4 regions of the Mediterraneibacter torques genome follow, and region 1 is predicted to be linked to each of the others. Evidence: a T-box and tRNA genes for the amino acid it is inferred to sense, from the RefSeq annotation. Region 1 holds a T-box; the other regions hold tRNA genes.

Region 1 (5,216 bases):
CGACATGTATCAGGAAGCAGCTCCGGCAGGGTTCGGCGTTGTGATGCTCAGTATGATGAACTTCGGTGTTCTGCTGACAACAAATCTCGGAATTTTAAATCTGCTTCCGCTCCCTGCATTGGACGGAGGACGACTTGTTTTTCTTATAATAGAAGCGATCCGTAAAAAACGTGTTCCGCCGGAAAAAGAAGGAATGGTACATTTTGCGGGATTCGCATTGCTTATGGTACTGATGGCCGTTGTGATGTATAACGATATCATGAAGTTGTTTTGATTATCATATGCTCTTGCAGAGACTCCGAATACGAAAGTTGTTCTAAACGAAAGCTTCCGCATATATATTTAGAGAGAATAAATCTGATGAAGGAGAACGTATGCGGGAAACAGAAAACAATAAGAGGTATAAAGCTGCAATGCAAGGAGTCGGGATGCAGAATGTGAAAATGCAGCAGGAGGCGGCAGATAAAGGATCATTACAGGTGAATGTAACTTCATCGGTGAATTCATATCCGATTTCGGAAGCTCGCATTTCGATTTCGTATACCGGTGTTCCGGAAAATACATTAGAACAGTTGGTGACTGATTCCTCGGGGCAGACGGATATGATTGAGCTGGATGCGCCGCCGGAAGAGTGGAGTCTGGACCCTGAAAACGAACGGCAGCCTTATTCGGAATATACATTGAATGTAAGCGCTCCGGGGTTTGAGCCTGTGAGCATTGCGGGAACAGAAATTCTGGCAAATACAAAAGCAATTCAAAATATCAGGATGAGACCGACAGATACGGGCAGGGAAGAGGAAGAAATTTTCGTCATCCCTGCTCATACTTTATATGCAGAATATCCTCCTAAAATAGCGGAAGATGAGATCAAGCCTGTAAATGAAAGCGGAGAGATCGTTTTAAGCCGTGTTGTTGTTCCTGAATACATTGTTGTTCATGACGGTTCTCCGAGAGATTCGACTGCAAAAAACTATTATGTGAAGTATAAAGATTATATCAAAAATGTGGCGTCCAGCGAAATTTATGCCACCTGGCCCGCAAATACGATTCGGGCAAACGTTCTTGCGATTATGTCTTTTACGCTCAATCGCGTTTATACCGAATGGTATAGAAACAAAGGGTATGATTTTACGATCACTTCATCTACAGCATTCGATCATAAGTGGATACCGGAAAGAAATGTATATGAAAGCATTTCCGTGATCGTAGATGAATTGTTTGCAAATTATCTTTCAAGACCGAACGTGCGGCAGCCGATATTGACACAGTATTGTGACGGGAAAATGGTGAGCTGTCCGAATTGGATGACACAATGGGGGTCGAAGGAACTTGGAGATAAAGGTTTGACACCGATCGAGATTCTTCGTTATTTTTACGGAGATGACATGTATATTAATATTGCGCCGGAAATATCAGGTATTCCATCTTCGTGGCCGGGATATGTATTGGAGATCGGGTCAAGCGGAGAAAAGGTGAGGCAGATACAGGAGCAGTTGAATGTAATTGCGGGAGCGTATCCTGCGATACCTAAAATTACGGCAGACGGTATTTACGGTTCAAAAACGGCGGAATCGGTCAGAAAATTTCAGGAAGTGTTTCAACTGCCGCAAACGGGGAAAGTCGACTACAGTACATGGTATAAAATATCCGAAATTTATGTCGGCGTATCCAGAATCGCAGAGTTGACGTAACTTTGAAAAATCGAAAGTGATAGCGGAATCGGCATAGTTCCGGTGAAAATACCTTGACTTATTTTAATGACATATTTATAATGAATAAGGATATTGCAAAAACATGGAAGAGGAATAGTAGGAGTGTATCGTATTCAGAGAACTGCCGGTCGGTGCGAGGCAGAAACGTAAACTGTGAACTCACCTCGGAGTTCTTTCGTTGAACTTCAAGTAGACGAAAGCGGGAATTCCCGTTATAGAATGAATGAGTGCATTTGGTCGGATGAGGATACAGGAACAAAAAAGTTTTCCCGGTCCGGTCGGATGAACAAGAGTGGTACCACGGAAATAAGCCTTTTCGTCTCTTGAGTTTTCAGGAACGGGAGGCTTTCTTTTATGCGTAATATAACGATGAATGAAGGAGAGAAACATATGGGTACAAAGATAATGTATAATCACAAAGCGATTGAAAAAAAGTGGCGTGAAAAATGGGCGGAAAATTCGGTAAATCCAAGAGTGGATGATAACGGAAATAAAAAACAGAAGTATTACTGTCTTGACATGTTTCCGTATCCGTCAGGAAACGGTCTTCATGTCGGACATTGGAGAGGGTATGTAATTTCTGACGTATGGAGCCGTTATAAACTTCAGCAGGGATATTATATTGTACATCCGATGGGATGGGATGCATTCGGTCTGCCTGCTGAAAACTATGCGATCAAGATGGGAGTACATCCGGCGAAATCAACGGCGGAAAATGTGGCGAATATTAAACGTCAGATCAATGAGATCGCAGCGCTCTATGATTGGGATATGGAAGTTAACACGACAGATCCGAATTTTTATAAATGGACGCAGTGGATTTTTGTGAAGATGTTTAAAGAAGGACTTGCATATGAAAAAGAATTTCCGATCAACTGGTGTCCGTCCTGTAAGACCGGTTTGGCAAATGAAGAAGTTGTAAATGGCAAATGCGAGCGCTGCGGAGCGGAAGTCACGAAGAAAAATCTTCGTCAGTGGATGTTGAAGATCACAGCATATGCAGATCGGCTGTTAAATGATCTCGATAAGCTGGACTGGCCGGAAAAAGTAAAGAAGATGCAGGCTGACTGGATCGGAAAATCCTACGGAGCAGAAGTGGAGTTCCCTGTTGACGGAAGAGATGAGAAGATCACTGTTTATACGACAAGACCTGATACGCTTTACGGCGCGACATTTATGGTGCTTGCTCCTGAACATGAGATGGCGGCATCTCTTGCGACAGATGAGACAAGAGAAGCAGTGGAAAAATATATTTACGATGCGTCAATGAAATCAAACGTAGATCGTCTTCAGGACAAAGAGAAGACAGGCGTATTTACGGGAAGCTATGCAATCAATCCGCTTAGCGGAGTGAAGACACCGATCTGGCTGTCTGATTATGTATTGGCTGATTACGGTACAGGAGCGATTATGTGTGTTCCTGCTCATGATGATCGTGACTTTGAGTTTGCAAAAAAATTCAATATTCCTATTATTCAGGTAATTGCAAAAGACGGAAAAGAAATCGAAAATATGACAGAAGCTTATACAGAAGCTTCGGGAACGATGATCAACTCGGGCGAGTGGAATGGAATGGAATCGTCAGTGCTTAAAAAAGAAGCTCCGCACATTATAGAAGAGCGCGGATTCGGAAAAGCAACAGTCAACTTTAAACTGCGTGACTGGGTATTTTCACGTCAGCGTTACTGGGGAGAACCGATTCCGATCATTCACTGTCCTGACTGCGGTAATGTTCCGGTACCGGAAGAAGAACTGCCGCTTACGCTTCCTGACGTAGAATCTTATGAACCGACAGGAACAGGAGAATCACCGCTTGCAGGAATTGAAGAATGGGTAAATTGTACATGTCCGGTATGTGGAAAACCTGCAAAGCGTGAGACAAATACGATGCCTCAATGGGCAGGATCTTCATGGTATTTCTTGCGTTATGTAGACAGTAAAAACGATAAAGAATTAGTGTCCAGAGAAAAAGCAGACGAGATGCTGCCGGTAGATATGTATATCGGAGGCGTAGAACATGCCGTGCTTCACCTTCTGTATTCTCGGTTTTATACAAAATTTTTGTATGATATCGGAGTAGTAGATTTTGACGAACCGTTCCACAAATTGTTCAATCAGGGAATGATCACCGGAAAGAACGGAATTAAGATGAGTAAATCAAAAGGAAATGTCGTTTCGCCGGATGCTCTTGTGAATGATTATGGATGCGACTCGTTAAGAATGTACGAGCTTTTTGTAGGACCGCCGGAGTTGGATGCGGAATGGGACGACAGAGGAATCGACGGAGTAAACCGTTTCCTGAAACGTCTTTGGAATCTGCTTATGGACAGTAAAGAAGCAGACGTTCAGCCGACAAAAGAGATGATAAAACTTCGCCATAAAATGGTTTATGATATTACAAATCGTCTGGAAAGTTTCAGTTTGAATACTGTAATTTCGGGATTTATGGAGTATAACAACAAGTTTATTGAAATGGCGAAAAAGGAAGGCGGAATTGATAAAGAAACATTAGAAACAATCGCGGTTCTTCTTTCTCCGTTTGCACCGCATTTTGCCGAAGAAATGTGGGAGCAGCTTGGCCATGGAGAAACAATTTTTAAAGCAGGATGGCCGTCATATGACGAAAGTACAATGAAAGATGACGAGATTGAAGTGCCGGTACAGATTAACGGAAAGACAAGAGCTGTTATCAGTATTTCTGCCGATGCATCAAAAGATGAGGCAATCGCCGCCGGAAAAGAAGCGGTAGCCGATAAACTGACAGGTACGATCGTCAAAGAAATTTATGTACCGAAAAAAATAATCAATATCGTTCAGAAATAATTGAGAAGAAATTCTCACAACAGAATAAAGTGCTTGGAAATATTGAAAAGTTCGCTTAAAACCAAGGTTTACAGACATTTTTCTTCAAAGAAAAGGTATCATAGAATACCGCAAAATATCGTAACAGATTTTTAAAATGGAGTAAATTTGGAGTAAAGATTGAAAGAAAATGGAGTAAATATTTCAAGTCAAAATGGACGCAGGTAGTGGAAATACTTCCTGCGTCTATTTGATATAATTGATAAAAAATAAGGCTATTTTGCATTATAGTTATAAAAAGTAACATCCATCTAGGATTTCTAAATCCTTTACAATATATAACTCTTGAAATAATTTGAAATCATCACTGGTTAATATTAGGGTTGGTTTTGATTTTACTATGTTACCATTCTTGTCTAAATATTGTGAGTAATATTTCTTAGACTTAGAATCGTAAATGTCAGATGTAGTTAAAGCTTTGTTAAAAGGGTAAAGAAAACTTGTTTTATTCATGACAAAAGGTTCTTTTCCTTTTTTTAGGTTGAAACAAGCTTTAAATCTTACTATATATGAAAGATTCTTTTGGGTGATAATGGAAGGAAGAGCATTGCCACTCCAAAAAATAGGTTCTTTTTCATATATTGATTCATCAATTATTTTAGGAGGAAATGCTACGGACATATAATTTTTTTTGCTTGAATA
Region 2 (5,216 bases), 1.3 Mb from region 1:
TGTCTCCCTGAGTCACTCTCCATTGCGTCTCTTTCTTTTTCTCCAATTTTTTAAAACGTTTCTCCTGCTCATCCTGATCAATATCCAAAAACAGTTTTATAATCAGCGTTCCCCCTTCTGAAAGCTGCTGTTCAAAAGCATTGATCGACGCAAAATCATCTTTCAGTTCTTTCTCCCGCGTCCTTTTTTCAAATCGGTCTACCCACACTTTTCGATACCAGCTTCCATCAAAAACCGCAATTTTTCCCTTTTCCGGAGTCTTGATCCAAAACCTCCACAAAAACGGATGCATCCGTTCTTCTTCCGTCTCATTTTTAATCGTATGCACCTCAAATCCCCGCGGATCCATACTGTGGATCAACTTTCCTATCTGAAGTCCTTTCCCGGATGCTCCGAATCCTTCAAATACGATCATGACCGGAATATCTAAATCTTTACACTCTCTTTGAAGTCTTCCAAGTTCCGCCTCTATCTTCGGAAGACTTTCACTATATTCCTGCTTTGACATTTTTTTATTCAAATCTATCTTTTCTAACATTACTGATCCTCCTTACATTTATTCAGATATTATTGACAATTTCAAATAAATTATCGTAATTATATCATATAATTTCATAAAACAAACAGTTTGGGTAAAATAAAAAAAAGAAAAATCTGATAAGATTTTCCCTTTTATATCTGTTCTGTCCTTACTGATTCCCATCCACCAACATGAGACTGATACTTAAAAACTTTTACCGTCTTATATACTCTTAAACTCATTCTTTAATTTTTTTCTCCTCTGCCTTTTCCATCTGCGCAGCCAAAAAGCTGATCACCTTTTGATTCGTCCTGTTCAACCTGCAGTAACTCAAAAAGAATTCAAAGTGTCTTAATAACATCTGTTCCATTTCCAAACGATATTCCTGTGTCATTCTCACGTCCGATAGCTTTAATATGTAATCCGTTGACACATGAAAATATTTTGATAAATGAATCAATATATCCGATGGCAGAACATTTTCCCCATTTTCTATACGGCTGATCGTCTGCTGTGAAACATTCATCTTTTCGGCCAAATCTCCCTGCCTCAATCCCCGTTCAGTACGCAACTCTTTCACCCTGTTCTCTAGCACTTCTATACATCCCCTTATCGTTTTTCTCCATTGTATCCGATACTTCTTATCGTGCTATCCGAATACCGGATATGCCTTTACTCATATTTAGGATATATCATTTCTCTGATGAAAAAGCATGATAAAATCAATATATATTGTGTGTTTTTCAAAACAGGATCTATCCTCCTTGCAATGAAAAAAGAAGAAAATGCCGTAGGCGAAAATATCCGCCGACTGCGTATGAGAAATCAGTTAAAACAAGCAGATCTTGCGCAAAAACTTAATATCAGCCGCCAATCACTTTCCGCTTATGAGCGTGGAATCACACTGCCCGATATCTACCTGCTCATAGAGATTGCCGATTTTTTCAGAATCTCTCTGGATGAGCTTACCGGAAGAATTACCATCCATTGAAACAATTTGAAGCTTTTTAAGAAATCATTCAAATTGAAGAGCCTAGTCATAAAAACAAAAAGACCACGCAAAAAAACAGAAAACCTTTCTAAGATTTCCTGTTCTCTTTATCTAATGCGGAAGATGGGACTTGAACCCACACAAGCGCAATGCTTACAAGATCCTTAGTCTTGCTCGTCTGCCAGTTCCGACACTTCCGCATTCCATATAGGATTCGTGATCTTTGTTTTGCTGACCACAAGAAATATAATAACATTGGAGGAATAAAAAGTCAATGTTTTTTTACTTTTTATGATGAGATTTTCTATAAGATAAGATACTTTTTAATCCCTTTAAAAAATCTCTTGTTTCCATATCTCTCAGAATATAAAAGTAGAAAATCCTTCATAAAAAAGACTTTCTACTTTTATCTAATGCGGAAGATGGGACTTGAACCCACACAAGCGCAATGCTTACAAGATCCTTAGTCTTGCTCGTCTGCCAGTTCCGACACTTCCGCATTCCATATAGGATTCGTGATCTTTGTTTTGCTGACCACGAATGATATAATATCATTATCAGCAAAAAAAGTCAACACTTTTTTTAATCAGATGTAAAAATCTTGTGAAAAGCCTCCTTAATCACATTGACAATTCAAACTGATTTTTACATCTGCATTTTTCAATTTTCAAACACCGAGCTGAAACTATATTTATAAGTTTTCCGGCACTTTCGGAAGTTTTGCAAGAGCCTCTTTTAACTCTTCATCAGATGGAATATAGTCACTCATCTTTCCGTCATGGAATTTCTCATATGCATACATATCAAAATATCCTGTTCCTGTCAGTCCGAAGAAGATCGTTTTTTCTTCCCCTGTTTCTTTACATTTAAGAGCTTCGTCAATCGCAACTTTAATCGCATGACTGCTTTCAGGAGCCGGCAGAATGCCTTCTACTCTCGCAAACTTCTCTGCCGCTTTAAATACCTCTGTTTGTTCTACCGAACGAGCTTCCATATATCCATCTTCGTAAAGCTGCGATAAAACAGAACTCATACCATGATATCTCAATCCTCCCGCATGACTTGCAGACGGAATAAATCCACTGCCTAATGTATACATTTTAGAAAGCGGGCAAACCATACCTGTATCGCAGTAATCATATGCGTAAACGCCTCTTGTCAAACTAGGACAGGACGCAGGCTCCACCGCAATAAACTGGTAATCGGCTTCTCCTCTTAATTTTTCTCCCATAAACGGGGAGATAAGACCTCCCAAGTTGGATCCTCCGCCTGCACATCCGATAATAATGTCCGGCTTGATCCCATACTTATCCATTGCAATCTTTGACTCAACCCCGATCACTGACTGATGAAGAAGAACTTGATTCAACACACTTCCAAGCACATAGCGGTATCCCGGCGTATGTGTAGCCACTTCCACAGCCTCGGAAATGGCACATCCAAGGCTTCCTGAAGTTCCCGGATGCTCTGCCAAAATTTTTCTTCCCACTTCTGTTGTTTCAGACGGTGAAGGAGTAACACTCGCTCCATAAGTACGCATTACTTCTCTTCGGAATGGTTTCTGTTCATAGGAACATTTCACCATATACACCTTACAGTCCAAATCAAGATAAGAACATGCCATTGACAGAGCAGTTCCCCACTGTCCCGCTCCCGTCTCCGTTGTCACGCCTTTCAAGCCTTGGTCTTTCGCATAATATGCCTGGGCGATCGCCGAATTCAGCTTATGGCTTCCACTTGTATTATTCCCTTCAAATTTATAATAAATTTTTGCAGGTGTCTGTAATTTTTCCTCAAGACAATACGCACGAATCAGCGGCGCCGGACGATACATCTTGTAAAAGTCACGTATTTTTTCCGGAATTTCTATATAACGATTTTCATTATCCAATTCCTGCTTCACTAATTCCTCGCAAAATACAACGCTTAATTCTTCTTCTGTCATCGGCTTAAATGTTTCCGGATTCAGAAGGGGCGCCGGCTTGTTTTTCATATCTGCCCGGACATTATACCATGTCTTCGGCATCTCACTTTCTTCCAAATAAATTTTATAAGGGATCTTCTTCTCACTCATTGTTATTCTCCTTTCAAAATTTTCTTTATATACCTCTGAATTTTTGTGGAACTTTAACTTGCCCGGATATGATTCCTTTACAGACAATTCTCAAAATATCTTTTACATCATAAATTCTTTCTTTAATAATATAAAAAACTCCTGTCCCACACAATGATACTATTGCAGGGACAAGAGTCGTAATTCTAAATTATATATCAAAACTCCTGCGGTGCCACCCGGCTTGATGTGAAAACACATCCACTCACGCATACTAACATATGCCCATTTTTATAACGGAGTTATCTCTCCGGCTCACCTACTTCTATACTTCAAATGTTCAGCTTGCCCTCAGAAGCCCATTCATCCCAAGTCAGTATACCGCATTCCACCATCTACGGCTCTCTGTGAAACTGATTATCGGAATTACTTGCTCTTCCTCATCGGTTTACAGCCACTTTATCACGTTAAAATATAAATGTCAATATTTTTTTACTTTTCTTTTCATCTTTTCAAAAACTTTTCAAAAACTCATCAAAACAAAATATACTTACAAGAAAGACTCCCAATCAGTATAACTGTTCGGGAGTCTTTTTGTTCTTACTTTTATTATGCAAGTTTTTCTTTTGCAAGAGCTGCAAGTGTTGCGAAACCTTCTTTATCATTTACTGCAAGCTCAGCAAGCATCTTTCTGTTAATATCAACGTTTGCCAGTTTTAATCCGTGCATGAATTTGCTGTAAGACAGATCGTTCATTCTTGCCGCTGCATTAATACGTGCAATCCAAAGCTGTCTCATCTGACGTTTGCGCTGCTTTCTTCCTGCATATGCGGATGTAAGTGCTCTCATTACAGACTGTTTTGCAACTCTGTACTGTTTAGAACGAGCTCCTCTATATCCTTTTGCCAATTTCAATGTTCTGTTATGTTTCTTCCTAGCGTTCATTCCGCCTTTGATTCTTGCCATTTCTTAATCCTCCTTAAATAAGACCATTATTCTGTAATCACTGTATCGTCCGACAACATCTCATACGCACGATCAGACTTCTTCTTACAGATATGGTAATACCTTCTTCATGTTCTTTACGTTTGTTGCATCTGTAATTGTCGACTGTCTGAGATTTCTTTTTCTCTTTGTCGATTTTTTTGTTAAGATATGGCTCTTATAAGCTTTATTTCTTTTCAGTTTCCCTGTACCTGTCTTTTTGAAGCGCTTTGCTACTGCTCTGTTTGTTTTGATTTTTGGCATGATAATTTCCTCCTTTATTGTGCTGCCTCTTTGGATCTCATTCCGGGCATATCGGTTCTTAACGTTTCTCAGCTAAAACCATGCTCATAGCTCTTCCTTCCATTTTTGCCGGTTTTTCAACTACCGCAACATCTGCCAGTGTCTCGGCAAAATCATCAAGGATATGCTTACTTTGCTGAACGTGCGCCATCTCTCTTCCTCTGAAACGAAGTGTCACTTTCACTTTATTGCCTTTGGAAATGAATTTCTTTGCATTGTTTATCTTCGTGTTCAAGTCATTTGTATCAATGTTCGGTGAGAGACGTACTTCTTTAACCTCGACCGTTTTCTGCTTCTTCTTCGCCTCTTTTTCTTTTCTTGCCTGCTCGTATTTATACTTTCCGTAATCAATAATCTTGCAGACC
Region 3 (5,216 bases), 1.4 Mb from region 1:
TGCAGTATTTGTGCCTTCAATAACTTTAATATATAGAGAGAAAGGGAAAACTCAATAAGAAAATTGTGATATTTTATTTCCGTATGGCATACTCTTTTAAAATGTTTAAAATAATTTGTAAAAGGTTGAGTGAATAAGTAAATTCCATATGTAAAAGTAAATTCCATACAGAAGACTAAATTCGATATTTTAGGGTTTGACGAATTGTGTCAAATCCTTTAAAGTGGAATTTAACCAGATAATAAATGCTTTTCTGCAATAAAAATGTATGCTAATGAGACAACTGGAATCTGCTCTGTAAGACTAAATTCCACTTGTCTGGTATGTGTGATATGGAGCCTTTATCCGCAGATTTGTTTTATTATCTGGTTTTATTTTTTCAATAATGCAGGCGTTAATACGATCTCATCTGCCGGTATTTCAGTGAGAGCAAAAAAATTTAAAAGTTCATGTGGGAGCATGATTTTTGCAAGAGCCATAGGCGACAATCCACCAAGGCTTTGTCTTGGAGTACTGTTGATATGGCTCATCATCAGATTGATCTCTTTTTGCGAGTAATCGTCAAAGGATGTTCCTTTCGGGCATATTTTTCGGATATATTCATGGTTCTTTTCACAATGCGGCTTTTGCCAGGAACACATCGGATCACAATAATAAATACTTGTCCGAATCAGGTTGTCTTCACCACATTCCAATGCATCCGGAATCTGAAATTCACCGCCTCTGTCCGTTAAAATCAGCGAAAAAGCAGAGGCAAAAGAAAAGGTTCCAATCGCATGCTCAATGGAGTCAAATACATTTTTTATATGATCGGATTCTTTGCTGTCAAGAAGATACGCCATCATAAAAGAACATTCGGAAAAGTGGAAAGTGAGTAACACCTTGTGGGAACCTTCACAGCCGAGAACGGTATCCATTTCAGTAACTCTTGTATCCGGGAACTCTTTTAAAAATGCCTGAAAGTCTTTGTAAGTACGACCTTCATAGATTGTTTTATCAACTAATTCAGAAGAGCCGGAAGAACGGAGCTTATATTTTACTTTTTTAGGCAGATCGATATTTTTAACACTCAAAGCTCCGGATTCAATGTAATTGTAAAGCGTTTTTTCTGAGTAAGGGATCTCCGGATGATTCTGTAGGATCATGTAAGGGGACTGCCCCTGCATAATCAGTGGGGAAACCAGTTCATCCAGCCTTATCAAATCTTCAGGAGAAATGTTGATACCAGTTCGCGATTCAATCAGAACGGTTCGATATTCCCTGTGAGCAATCGTGGCTCTATAATAAGCCTTATCCAAACGGCATCCGCTTTTTTTACTGCAAGCATTGCATACAAAGGGAGCTTTATCTAGTTTGGAACAATGATAACTGCGAGGAATGAAATCATCGCAATGGGAATTACAGTGGTTGCAGAGTTTACACATTCTTTTGCATATCGGAGCATAGATTTCACAGATATTCTTTTTTTTGCAGTCTTTTATTAGAGCACATTTATTTTTTGATTCATTGAAGTGGCTATGTTCCTGAATAGTGCGGTGCTTTTTAATTTCTTTGGAGATAGTGGTTGGATCTTTTCCTAACTGTAGCGCAATGCTATGGAGGGAGTTTCCTTGATCCAACCTTTTTTCAATTATAATACGCTGATCCATTGTCATATGCTTTTGATTTCCAGGGATAGATTTACACATAAGTACCTCTTTTCTACTGCGGATAGAAGGTACTAAAATAATATAGGATATAGAAGAAGAGAGTAAGACTAAATTCAGCATGATGGTGGAATTTAGTTTTTCATTTAAGGATAATTTGTAAAACAGTAAAAAAAGCTTGCAATATAAAAAAACAAGTGATATAATAATTCTTGGCTTCAAAAAAGAAGCCATTATGCGGATGTGGCGGAATGGCAGACGCACAAGACTCAAAATCTTGCGTAGGTGACTACGTGTGGGTTCAAGTCCCACCATCCGCATTAAAAAAGGATTCTGTATGACGGTGTTATACAGAATCCTTTTTGTCATATGGGAAATTTTATTTTCGTACGAGGTTACTTGGAATTTGTTTTGTTAAAAGCTTGAAAATCGGACTGAATAGTGATAATACTCATTGTATACTTGTATACAATATTAAAAAGTAATGCTTGCCAATGATGGAATAAAATGTTATGGTAGTTATGTATCAGTGTAGATTAGTATAAATAATTAATAGCAGGGTTAAGGAGGGCCATACACAAGTGATAAAGAAAAAGAAACTACTGATATGCGCACTTTTGATGTCGATGGTAGTAAGTTTTATGCCGGGCATGGAAAGTAATGCTGCAGAGCTATCGGGGGAGGATCAGGTCACAGCGACACTTCAGGATGAAAATAGTCAGCGTCTTGAGGAGACAACGGCTATGGATGAAGATGGAGCAATTTATGAAATTCATGAGGAAAAAGGTATTGTTGCGGAAGGAACGCCATCACAAAATGCAATGTTTTTGGCAAAAACATCCGGGCAGAGTAAAGTAGTCAATTTTAATACAAAAGGCAGCGCTGTAACTTCTTTTACATATGGCGGCGGAAGCGGATATACAAACGGAGCTTATGGTGCAGACGCGGCATATTTAGGTATGACTGATGATGGGAAAGTTCGATTTATGCTGTCAGGAGTGACAGGAACGGTAAATGCTTCAGAAGTTCAGGTTGTGGAGTATGCGGCGGTTTCGGATCATGTAAGTTATTATGCGGTATCCGGTGGAAAACTGATCCATTATATTTCACAAGATTTAAATAAACTTCCGGTTTCTTTTATAAATAACGGAACAGCACCTTCTTATTTAAATGAAGGTGTAAAGTATTACAGCTATGATGGACATTATTTTTATACCGATTATGCAGTGATGCTTTCGGATTATCAAAATAATACAAACGGTCAAAACGCAGTGAATGCAGGGAATGCGTTTTATAACTTTTTCCAGTTTAAAAACATGAGAGAAGCTACAAAATACAGTGGCGAGGAATTGAACGTAATGCTCCAATCGGCAATGAGCGCTGCAGGAGTTGACACAGCTTCTTCAAAATTATCGGGAACAGGACTTTCATTTGTAAAATACCAAAATGTTTATAGTGTTAATGCGCTTCTCTCTATGGGAATAGCAATTAATGAAAGCGGTTGGGGGACAAGTTGGATCTGCCGGAATAAAAATAATATTTTTGGCTTGAATGCGGTGGACAGCGCTCCCGGAATAAGCGCCGATACATATGCGAGCATTGATGATTGTATTCGCAGTTTTATGAAAGAGTGGATGGATGAAGGTTATTTAGACAGCTCGGATTGGAGAAACCATGGAACTTATCTTGGGGATAAGAGCAGCGGAATTAATGTAAGTTATGCATCGGACCCTTACTGGGGAGAAAAGGCGGCTGCCCATGCATGGAATCTGGATTTTATAGGTGGAAATAAAGATTGTCAGATTCAGGAAGAAACGCCAAATGTACCGAACGAACCTGAGACAGACGTACCTGAAACACCGGATGTACCGAGTGAACCTGAAACAAACGTACCGGAAACGCCGGATGTACCGAGTGAACCTGAAATAAATGCACCGGAAACGCCGGATGTACCAAGCGAACCTGAAACGCCGGATGTACCAAGCGAACCTGAAACAAATGCACCGGAAACACCGAATGTACCGGGTGAACCTGAAACAAATGCACCGGAAACGCCGAATGTACCGGGTGAACCTGAAACAGATGTACCGGAAACGCCGGATGTACCTGACGTGCCGAGTCAACCTGAGACAGATGCATCAGAAATACCGGATGCAAACAGAATTGAAACGCCGGGAACGGGAAATGTGCAAAACAGCGGGAATGCAGGAACGGAAACGACACCGGGCGGAACTTCTGTATCAGGAAGTCAGACAGGGACAAAAGAAGAAACAACAGTAGAAACAACAGTAGAAACAACTCCTACGGTAAATCCAGTCAGCGCAACGGTTCCATCTCCTAAAACAGGGGATGAAGGGCAGTTGGCAGTGTGGATTGTTCTTCTTGGAGTATCGCTGACAGCGGGTGTAGTTGTTATCGGAAAGAAAAAGTCCTTATATAGATAAATAGATAAGTATAAAATAATAAAAGCGAAAAGTGAATGAGTGCACTTTTCGCTTTTTGGTTTGCGCGCCATGGGCGCGCTCTAACGGGTGTAAGTCCCGAACACGCCCAGATAGTGGGAAGTGTATAGCTGAACAGCAAGTCCATCGTGAGGTGGAATCTGAAGAAAGTTGTAAGCAAATCTCTGGTCCGACGGACAGAAATCACATATAAGGCTAGGCTGTGAGAGATAAGTTGGCCAAAAGCAACGAAGTCTAATAACTATCACTTTTGTAGCAGCAGAGTAGATGTGGCGGATATATGGAGAGAAAGAGCGTGAACCTTAAGCAGGAGGTCTCACAGAGGTCTCATCAGCCTAGTAACAACGAACTGTGAGAAGTCAGCCGAGCCCATAGCAGTGAAGAAGTTTTTGTAATGGAAACGGAGCAAAGGGGCGAACAATCAATAAGTTTGAGTATGTTTCGTATTGCAGAAATGACAGCATCTGTCGTAACCAATCGGGGAAAGGGTGGTCAAATCAAGCGAGGCGGAAAGGAAAGAACACATGGACACAAGTAGTCTAATGGAGCAGATACTTTCTGGTGATAACCTCAATAAAACATATCTGCAAGTCGTACGAAACAAAGGTGCAGAGGGAGTGGACGGAATGAAGTACACAGAACTTCAAGAACATCTTGAAAAGAACGGAGAAAACATCAAGGACCAGTTGAGGTCAAGAAAATATAAACCTCAGCCGGTACGGAGAGTGGAGATCCCAAAGCCGGAGGGTGGCGTCAGAAACCTGGGAGTACCAACAGTAACAGACAGATTTATACAACAAGCTATAGCGCAGGTATTAACACCAATCTATGAGGAACAATTCAGACCAAGCGGACTGAAATACCTTGGGTTTGGATTCTGCTTTGACACAAGAGCACACCAGTTTAAGGCTAAGTCACATGCAAAATCAGTTGTGAAGTTTAAGAGAAGAATGAAAGTACTTACTTGTCGAAGAGACTAACTGCATTTGGATTAGTCTCAATGTTAGATTACTACACCGAAAGGTGTGTTACTTGTTAAGTTGATTGAACCGCCGTGTACCGGATGGTACGCACGGTGGTGTGAGAGGTCGGGGATTTATTAAAATCC
Region 4 (5,216 bases), 390 kb from region 1:
GCACGGAAAATCCGTTTCCGTCTCTTCCGTCTATCACTACATCCACATCTTGAAGCCGTCTGTCCTGACTGTATTCCACGACATATCTGTCAAAATCCAACTCCTTCATCTGCGCCATTAGCGGGAGCATTTTTATCTGGCTGTCCAAATAATCCACTTCTGCATTCGGGTCATACTCAGTCGGAAACGCCTCGTTTACATTTTCTGTTTTACTAAGCTTTCCTTCTCTGCTGTCATACCTGTAATAAATATCTTTCATGTATTCATCTGATTCGTCAAATTCTTGAATATTAAACGCAAAGTCGTACACTTCTCCGTTTTTCCACAACTCTGCCTCGATATCGGAAACAAGAAATTTTTTCGGAAGTTTCTCTTTTTCTTTCTCAGACATCCATTCGATCATTCCTTTCAGTCCGTCTTTTTCTAAAACCACTTCCGTACTTTGTTTCGACGCATATTCTATGTACTCCCTTAACAAATGATAAGCATACTTTCCTGCAAAAAATGTAACTGCTGCCATTATGATCACTATGACAACAAACACAATAAGAAATTTTGCGCCTCGTCCTGTTTTTCTGTTCATTCCCATATTTTCTCCTCTCTATTCTAAGCGCTCCGAATCTGATTTACTCTTTTTGACATTCCATCCTTTCATTCCAAATGGATTTCTCTAATGCATAATGATCGGAGCTGTTTTTTCCATCGCTACTTTGCACAAAGTAACTGTTCCGCCTTCTTCTATCCGGCTTCCTCCCGCTTCCACTACGCAGTCTTTATTTAACACAAGCGTCCATTTCGGATCATCACTGGGAAATACAACTGCAAGCGTTCCATACTGAAGACATTCTTCCGGTTCATAATGCTCTTTACCTTCCGGTGTTTCAATATCGATTCCGCCGTTTTCTCCTGTTCCTACTTCCAACTTATAATTTTCTCCCCGGTCTTCCGGCATCCATGTACCATAAGCCACATTTGCCACATAATAATAAGATACCGCTTCATTTCTGTCTCCGTAAGTCGCCACAAACTGATGCACCTGATCATCTTCCGGCGACTCATATGTAAGAGCACACACATCGTTTTCAAGCCACTGTACTTTCACATCATCTTTCACAGTAAACGGAAATACATCAGACTGCGCTCCGAACAGCAGCCCCCGCTGCCGATAAAAAACCGCTCTTCCGTTTTCATCAATTTTCAGACACATTGTATTTGAAAAATCAGGTGCAAGATCAACGATTTCCCTCTGCTTTAGAAAACAAAATGGACAAACCTCAATTCCTGCAGCTAATAAAATCGCCGTTACTGCAATAACAGATTTTCTTTTCCATATCGGGCGGAGTTTTTCAATGCACATGCCGCCGGCCCCAAAAAGGAAAACTGCCGCCGCGTTTATCACATATGGAGTTACATTCCTTATATAGATCAATCCAAGTTCTCTTCCCTGAGTCAGAGTCCAAATCTGCACTATGATCAACCCCACCGCAGACAAGATTAGCAGACAGCCAAAAACATCTTTCCATGTGATCCGAATCGTTTCCGCCTTTCTTTCGGCTCGCTCCAACACAATTTCCAAAAGCTTCTTATCCTCATCCGATACGGCAGTTTCCGCTCTTTTCTCTTGTTCAATCTGTTCTCCCATTAAAATTTCATCAACTGTCACTCCAAGCGCCTTTCCAAGTTCAGGAAGGATTCCGATATCCGGCATTCCCTGACTTGTCTCCCATTTTGACACAGCCTTATTCGTAACCCCAAGCAGCTCTGCCATTTCCTTCTGAGTCATTCCGCGTTCCTTTCTCTTTCGCGCAATAAATTCTCCTGTCTTATTTCCTCCTTTATTTTTTACTCTTTTCTCCGGTCTGTTTTCTATTACATTTTCCGATGTATTATCCTGTCCGCTTTTTCTCCCATAGTCAACTTCTTTTTCATTTCCTGCTTCACTGTTTTTTCTTTCTTGCATTTTGTTCCTCCTTCCGCATCGTCTCGCAGAAAGTAAAATATTTTACTGACCTAATCATATCAAACTATGAAAATTTTACAATACACGTTCATTTTCCATCGGTCTACGCTGCGTAGACTCCCTAAATCAAACGTAAATCATTCGGTTTTCATAAAATTTTGAGAATCCCCCGGCTGATCATACAAAAACAGACAAGAAAAAACAGAATACAAATACAAATTTAACACTTTACAAACATCTTTTCTTATGATAAAATATCATTTGTCGAGCGGAAGTGGCGGAATGGCAGACGCGCTAGATTCAGGTTCTAGTGGGAGTTTATCCTGTGAGAGTTCAAGTCTCTTCTTCCGCATTGCTGACGAAAGTCGAGAAACCTTATTAAATCTAAGGTTTCTCGTTTTTTTATGCTTAATTATCCCATCCATTTTTCGCAAAAACTTTATTCATCCGCAGCGCCCCCGATCAACTCTTCCATCCGAAATAAGCCGTCTTCTAATTGTTTCTTAGACTTCATAAGCCATTTATCCAATATTACAAGCGCACCTTTTTCCTTTTTAATATCTCATAAATGATGATATACTTATTTACAACAACCGTTAAAACTTTTTATATCAAACAAGGGGGAAAACAGATCATGAAAGGAAAATACTTAAAAAAATGGATGTCTGTCTTTTTATCAACAGCACTGGCAATCAGCAGCATTTCAGGTTGCGGAAATTCAGACAAAGAACCTACAGACTCCACAGACAAATCTGCGAACGAAACAACAGATACAGCAAATAAAGACACCGCATCGGACGAAGCATCAGATGTACAAGATGGCGATACGCCTCTGATCGGATCATGGATCGATCTTAGTTACGGTATACAAGTGAAAATTGAAAAAGACGGAACTTTTGTCGTTTGGAATGATGAACAAACAGCCAAAGGAACGTACACATACGAAAACAACTATTTAGTAATGACATCAAAAGACGTCCAAAACGAAGAAAAAGGATATGTGAAACTTTCAGATGATCATTTTGCGTTATTTACTTCTGACTCTATGATCCTAGATTACACTACTGATTGTTTTGTACGCAGCAGCGCCGCTGACAAATATGATCCTGCAAAAGATTTTAGCAGATATAACCAGGCATGGACTATAGCATCCGGTCCTGACCAATTTGTAATCAACAATGAAACATACGACGCCAACGAACTGTATATTATTTTAACAGAAGGAAACCGATTGAGAATAGGAAAACCTGAAAAAATCGGCGATTCTAACTACGAAGTACTGACAGAAGGTCTGATTGAGTTTTCAGATAACTATAATAAGCTGGAATTTATTTTCAGCGATCCTTTTACAGGACAAGACGGAACTGACTACAGATCCGAATTAAAAGACGGTCAGTGGATCATTTCCCCTGAAGGAGAGATTGCCGACAATCCTCAGCTTGTTTTATCACCTTTGTAAAAATGCTCTAAGGTGATCATTGCAATCATCAGAAGCGCCAAAAGTACGTTCCAAGATTGACAGACGCTCACCACGTAAAAAGGAGCTGTCAGTAAATACTGTTTTTTAGCTGCTAAATCTTAAAATAAGAGAATCTCCTACAGAAATCAACATTTTTGATACTTGATCTTCCATGGGAGATTCTTATTTTTTTGTATATGTTTTCGAGCGCCCCTTCAAGATGATAATTGAACGTTCCTCTCTACTTTATGTCAAATCCTCTTCTAATCGCCTCTATGTATTGTTTTTCACCATCGAACATCTCCGCCGCTAACAAAGAGGCGCCTTCTACCGGCGTATATTTAGGCGCGCATAACCGGACGCCTTCTGTTTTCAACTGTTCTCGTAACGGGCCTAATATAAACTCTCCTGCATGAAACAAACCTCCTGAATAAGATACAAGTGTTCCTTCGCCGAATTTCAACTTCCGGTATACGGAACCAACGATCATTGCCAACTCATCCGCCGCAATCTCATACATTTTCACAGCTTCCAAATCTCCTTTTTGGGCAGCTTCTAACAAATATTTTTGAAGGCCTGCTATTTTCGTTCGATCATTTCGGTACCGCCGATTAAAAATATCAATAATATCAAAATCACATTTTAACTCAAATCTATTCCGAAAAATCTCCAAAAGAGCGCCTTTTTCCGCCCTTCCATCGCTTTCTTTTGAAAAAAGTTCTAAAGATTTCATACCAAGCCAGTAACATGATCCTTCATCCGAAAATCTTTCATCCCATCCGCCGGCACGAGCTTCCTCACCCGCGTCATTTCTTCCATATGCAATCGATCCGGTGCCGGCAACGAGATTAATCCCGGAAGATAATCCGAGGGATCCCGCCCACCCCACCACACTATCGTTCACAATTTTCACAGGGAGTTCTGTTATTTCTTTAATACGGGACAAAAATTCACCATCACCGTCTTTCGACTCTCCCCAGTTAGGAAGAGCGAGACAAATGTACGCTTCCCGGTCATTCAAAATTTCGTGAACCGTTTCTTTTAAAAGCGCAATCGAATTGTCCATTCCTACATGTTTGTAAGATACTGTAGCAATCGTCTTTGCTTCAATAATATCTCCATTTTCATTTATAAGCAAAAAGGCCGTTTTCGTTCCACCGCCATCTATCCCTAAAAAGAACACCCCGTTTCCTCCATTCAACAATGTTTTTCCCAAGCTTCCGGAAGCAAATCAAGATTTGCACGGATAAGATCTTTTAACAATAATTCCGGATATTTGCAATTAGATACAAGCGGATCCAAAAACATCGCCTGCCGTGCAAGCTCATAATTACATGTTGCCGCCGCTTCTACCATTAACAGATATTCTCTCCCAAGGCGATCGCACTGTGCTGCAATCGCATCCGGAAGTTTTCCGATTTTCTGCGGATGAAGCCCAAACTCATCAATATAAGTAGGTAATTCTACAATGATACCCGAAGAGACATTATCGATATAACCATTGTTGATCACATTGACCATTTCATCAGAAATATCTCCTGTTGCAAGCGAACGAATAAAATAAGTCGCTGTTTCTCCTGAGCCTTTCAGGAATTCTTCATATCCCTCTTTTTTTGTCCTTACTTCATCAAACAGAACTCTTGCCTCTTCTCTCCAACCGTCAACAACTTTAAAATCATTGTTTTTCCACTCATAATCCTGTTCCATAAGAACTTCTTCTTTCATGTAATACGGAAAAAACTCTCCCACATGACGATCACCGGGCGCCGGATATAAACCATATATGTCATATAACTG

Evidence for each region. A T-box is a leader RNA that pairs with one kind of tRNA and senses whether it is charged. The one in region 1 lies ahead of leuS (leucine--tRNA ligase), so its partner is inferred to be a tRNA-Leu.
Region 2: it encodes a tRNA-Leu, which carries the amino acid that the T-box ahead of leuS (leucine--tRNA ligase) is inferred to sense. The anticodon was not compared.
Region 3: it encodes a tRNA-Leu, which carries the amino acid that the T-box ahead of leuS (leucine--tRNA ligase) is inferred to sense. The anticodon was not compared.
Region 4: it encodes a tRNA-Leu, which carries the amino acid that the T-box ahead of leuS (leucine--tRNA ligase) is inferred to sense. The anticodon was not compared.

What each region holds. Positions count from the first base shown of each region.
Region 1 covers NZ_CP172594.1:2,119,620-2,124,835, reverse strand. The annotation lists gene rseP (RIP metalloprotease RseP) at 1-274, shown strand, start outside; gene ACH9UM_RS10050 (peptidoglycan-binding protein) at 375-1,691, shown strand; T-box leader at 1,787-2,039, shown strand; gene leuS (leucine--tRNA ligase) at 2,103-4,535, shown strand; gene ACH9UM_RS10040 (hypothetical protein) at 4,806-5,216, opposite strand, start outside.
Region 2 covers NZ_CP172594.1:784,814-790,029, reverse strand. The annotation lists gene pap (polyphosphate:AMP phosphotransferase) at 1-538, opposite strand, end outside; gene ACH9UM_RS03570 (helix-turn-helix domain-containing protein) at 759-1,115, opposite strand; gene ACH9UM_RS03565 (helix-turn-helix domain-containing protein) at 1,290-1,511, shown strand; tRNA gene ACH9UM_RS03560 (tRNA-Leu) at 1,627-1,711, opposite strand; tRNA gene ACH9UM_RS03555 (tRNA-Leu) at 1,926-2,010, opposite strand; gene ACH9UM_RS03550 (TrpB-like pyridoxal phosphate-dependent enzyme) at 2,203-3,585, opposite strand; gene rplT (50S ribosomal protein L20) at 4,174-4,530, opposite strand; gene rpmI (50S ribosomal protein L35) at 4,615-4,812, opposite strand; gene infC (translation initiation factor IF-3) at 4,871-5,216, opposite strand, start outside.
Region 3 covers NZ_CP172594.1:768,596-773,811, forward strand. The annotation lists gene ACH9UM_RS03470 (IS30 family transposase) at 372-1,688, opposite strand; tRNA gene ACH9UM_RS03475 (tRNA-Leu) at 1,884-1,966, shown strand; gene ACH9UM_RS03480 (glucosaminidase domain-containing protein) at 2,228-4,090, shown strand; partial or broken gene ACH9UM_RS03485 (hypothetical protein) at 4,633-5,079, shown strand.
Region 4 covers NZ_CP172594.1:2,505,920-2,511,135, forward strand. The annotation lists gene ACH9UM_RS11705 (hypothetical protein) at 1-583, opposite strand, end outside; gene ACH9UM_RS11710 (helix-turn-helix domain-containing protein) at 671-1,960, opposite strand; tRNA gene ACH9UM_RS11715 (tRNA-Leu) at 2,229-2,312, shown strand; gene ACH9UM_RS11720 (hypothetical protein) at 2,595-3,419, shown strand; gene ACH9UM_RS11725 (N-acetylglucosamine kinase) at 3,661-4,620, opposite strand; gene ACH9UM_RS11730 (alpha-glucosidase/alpha-galactosidase) at 4,617-5,216, opposite strand, start outside.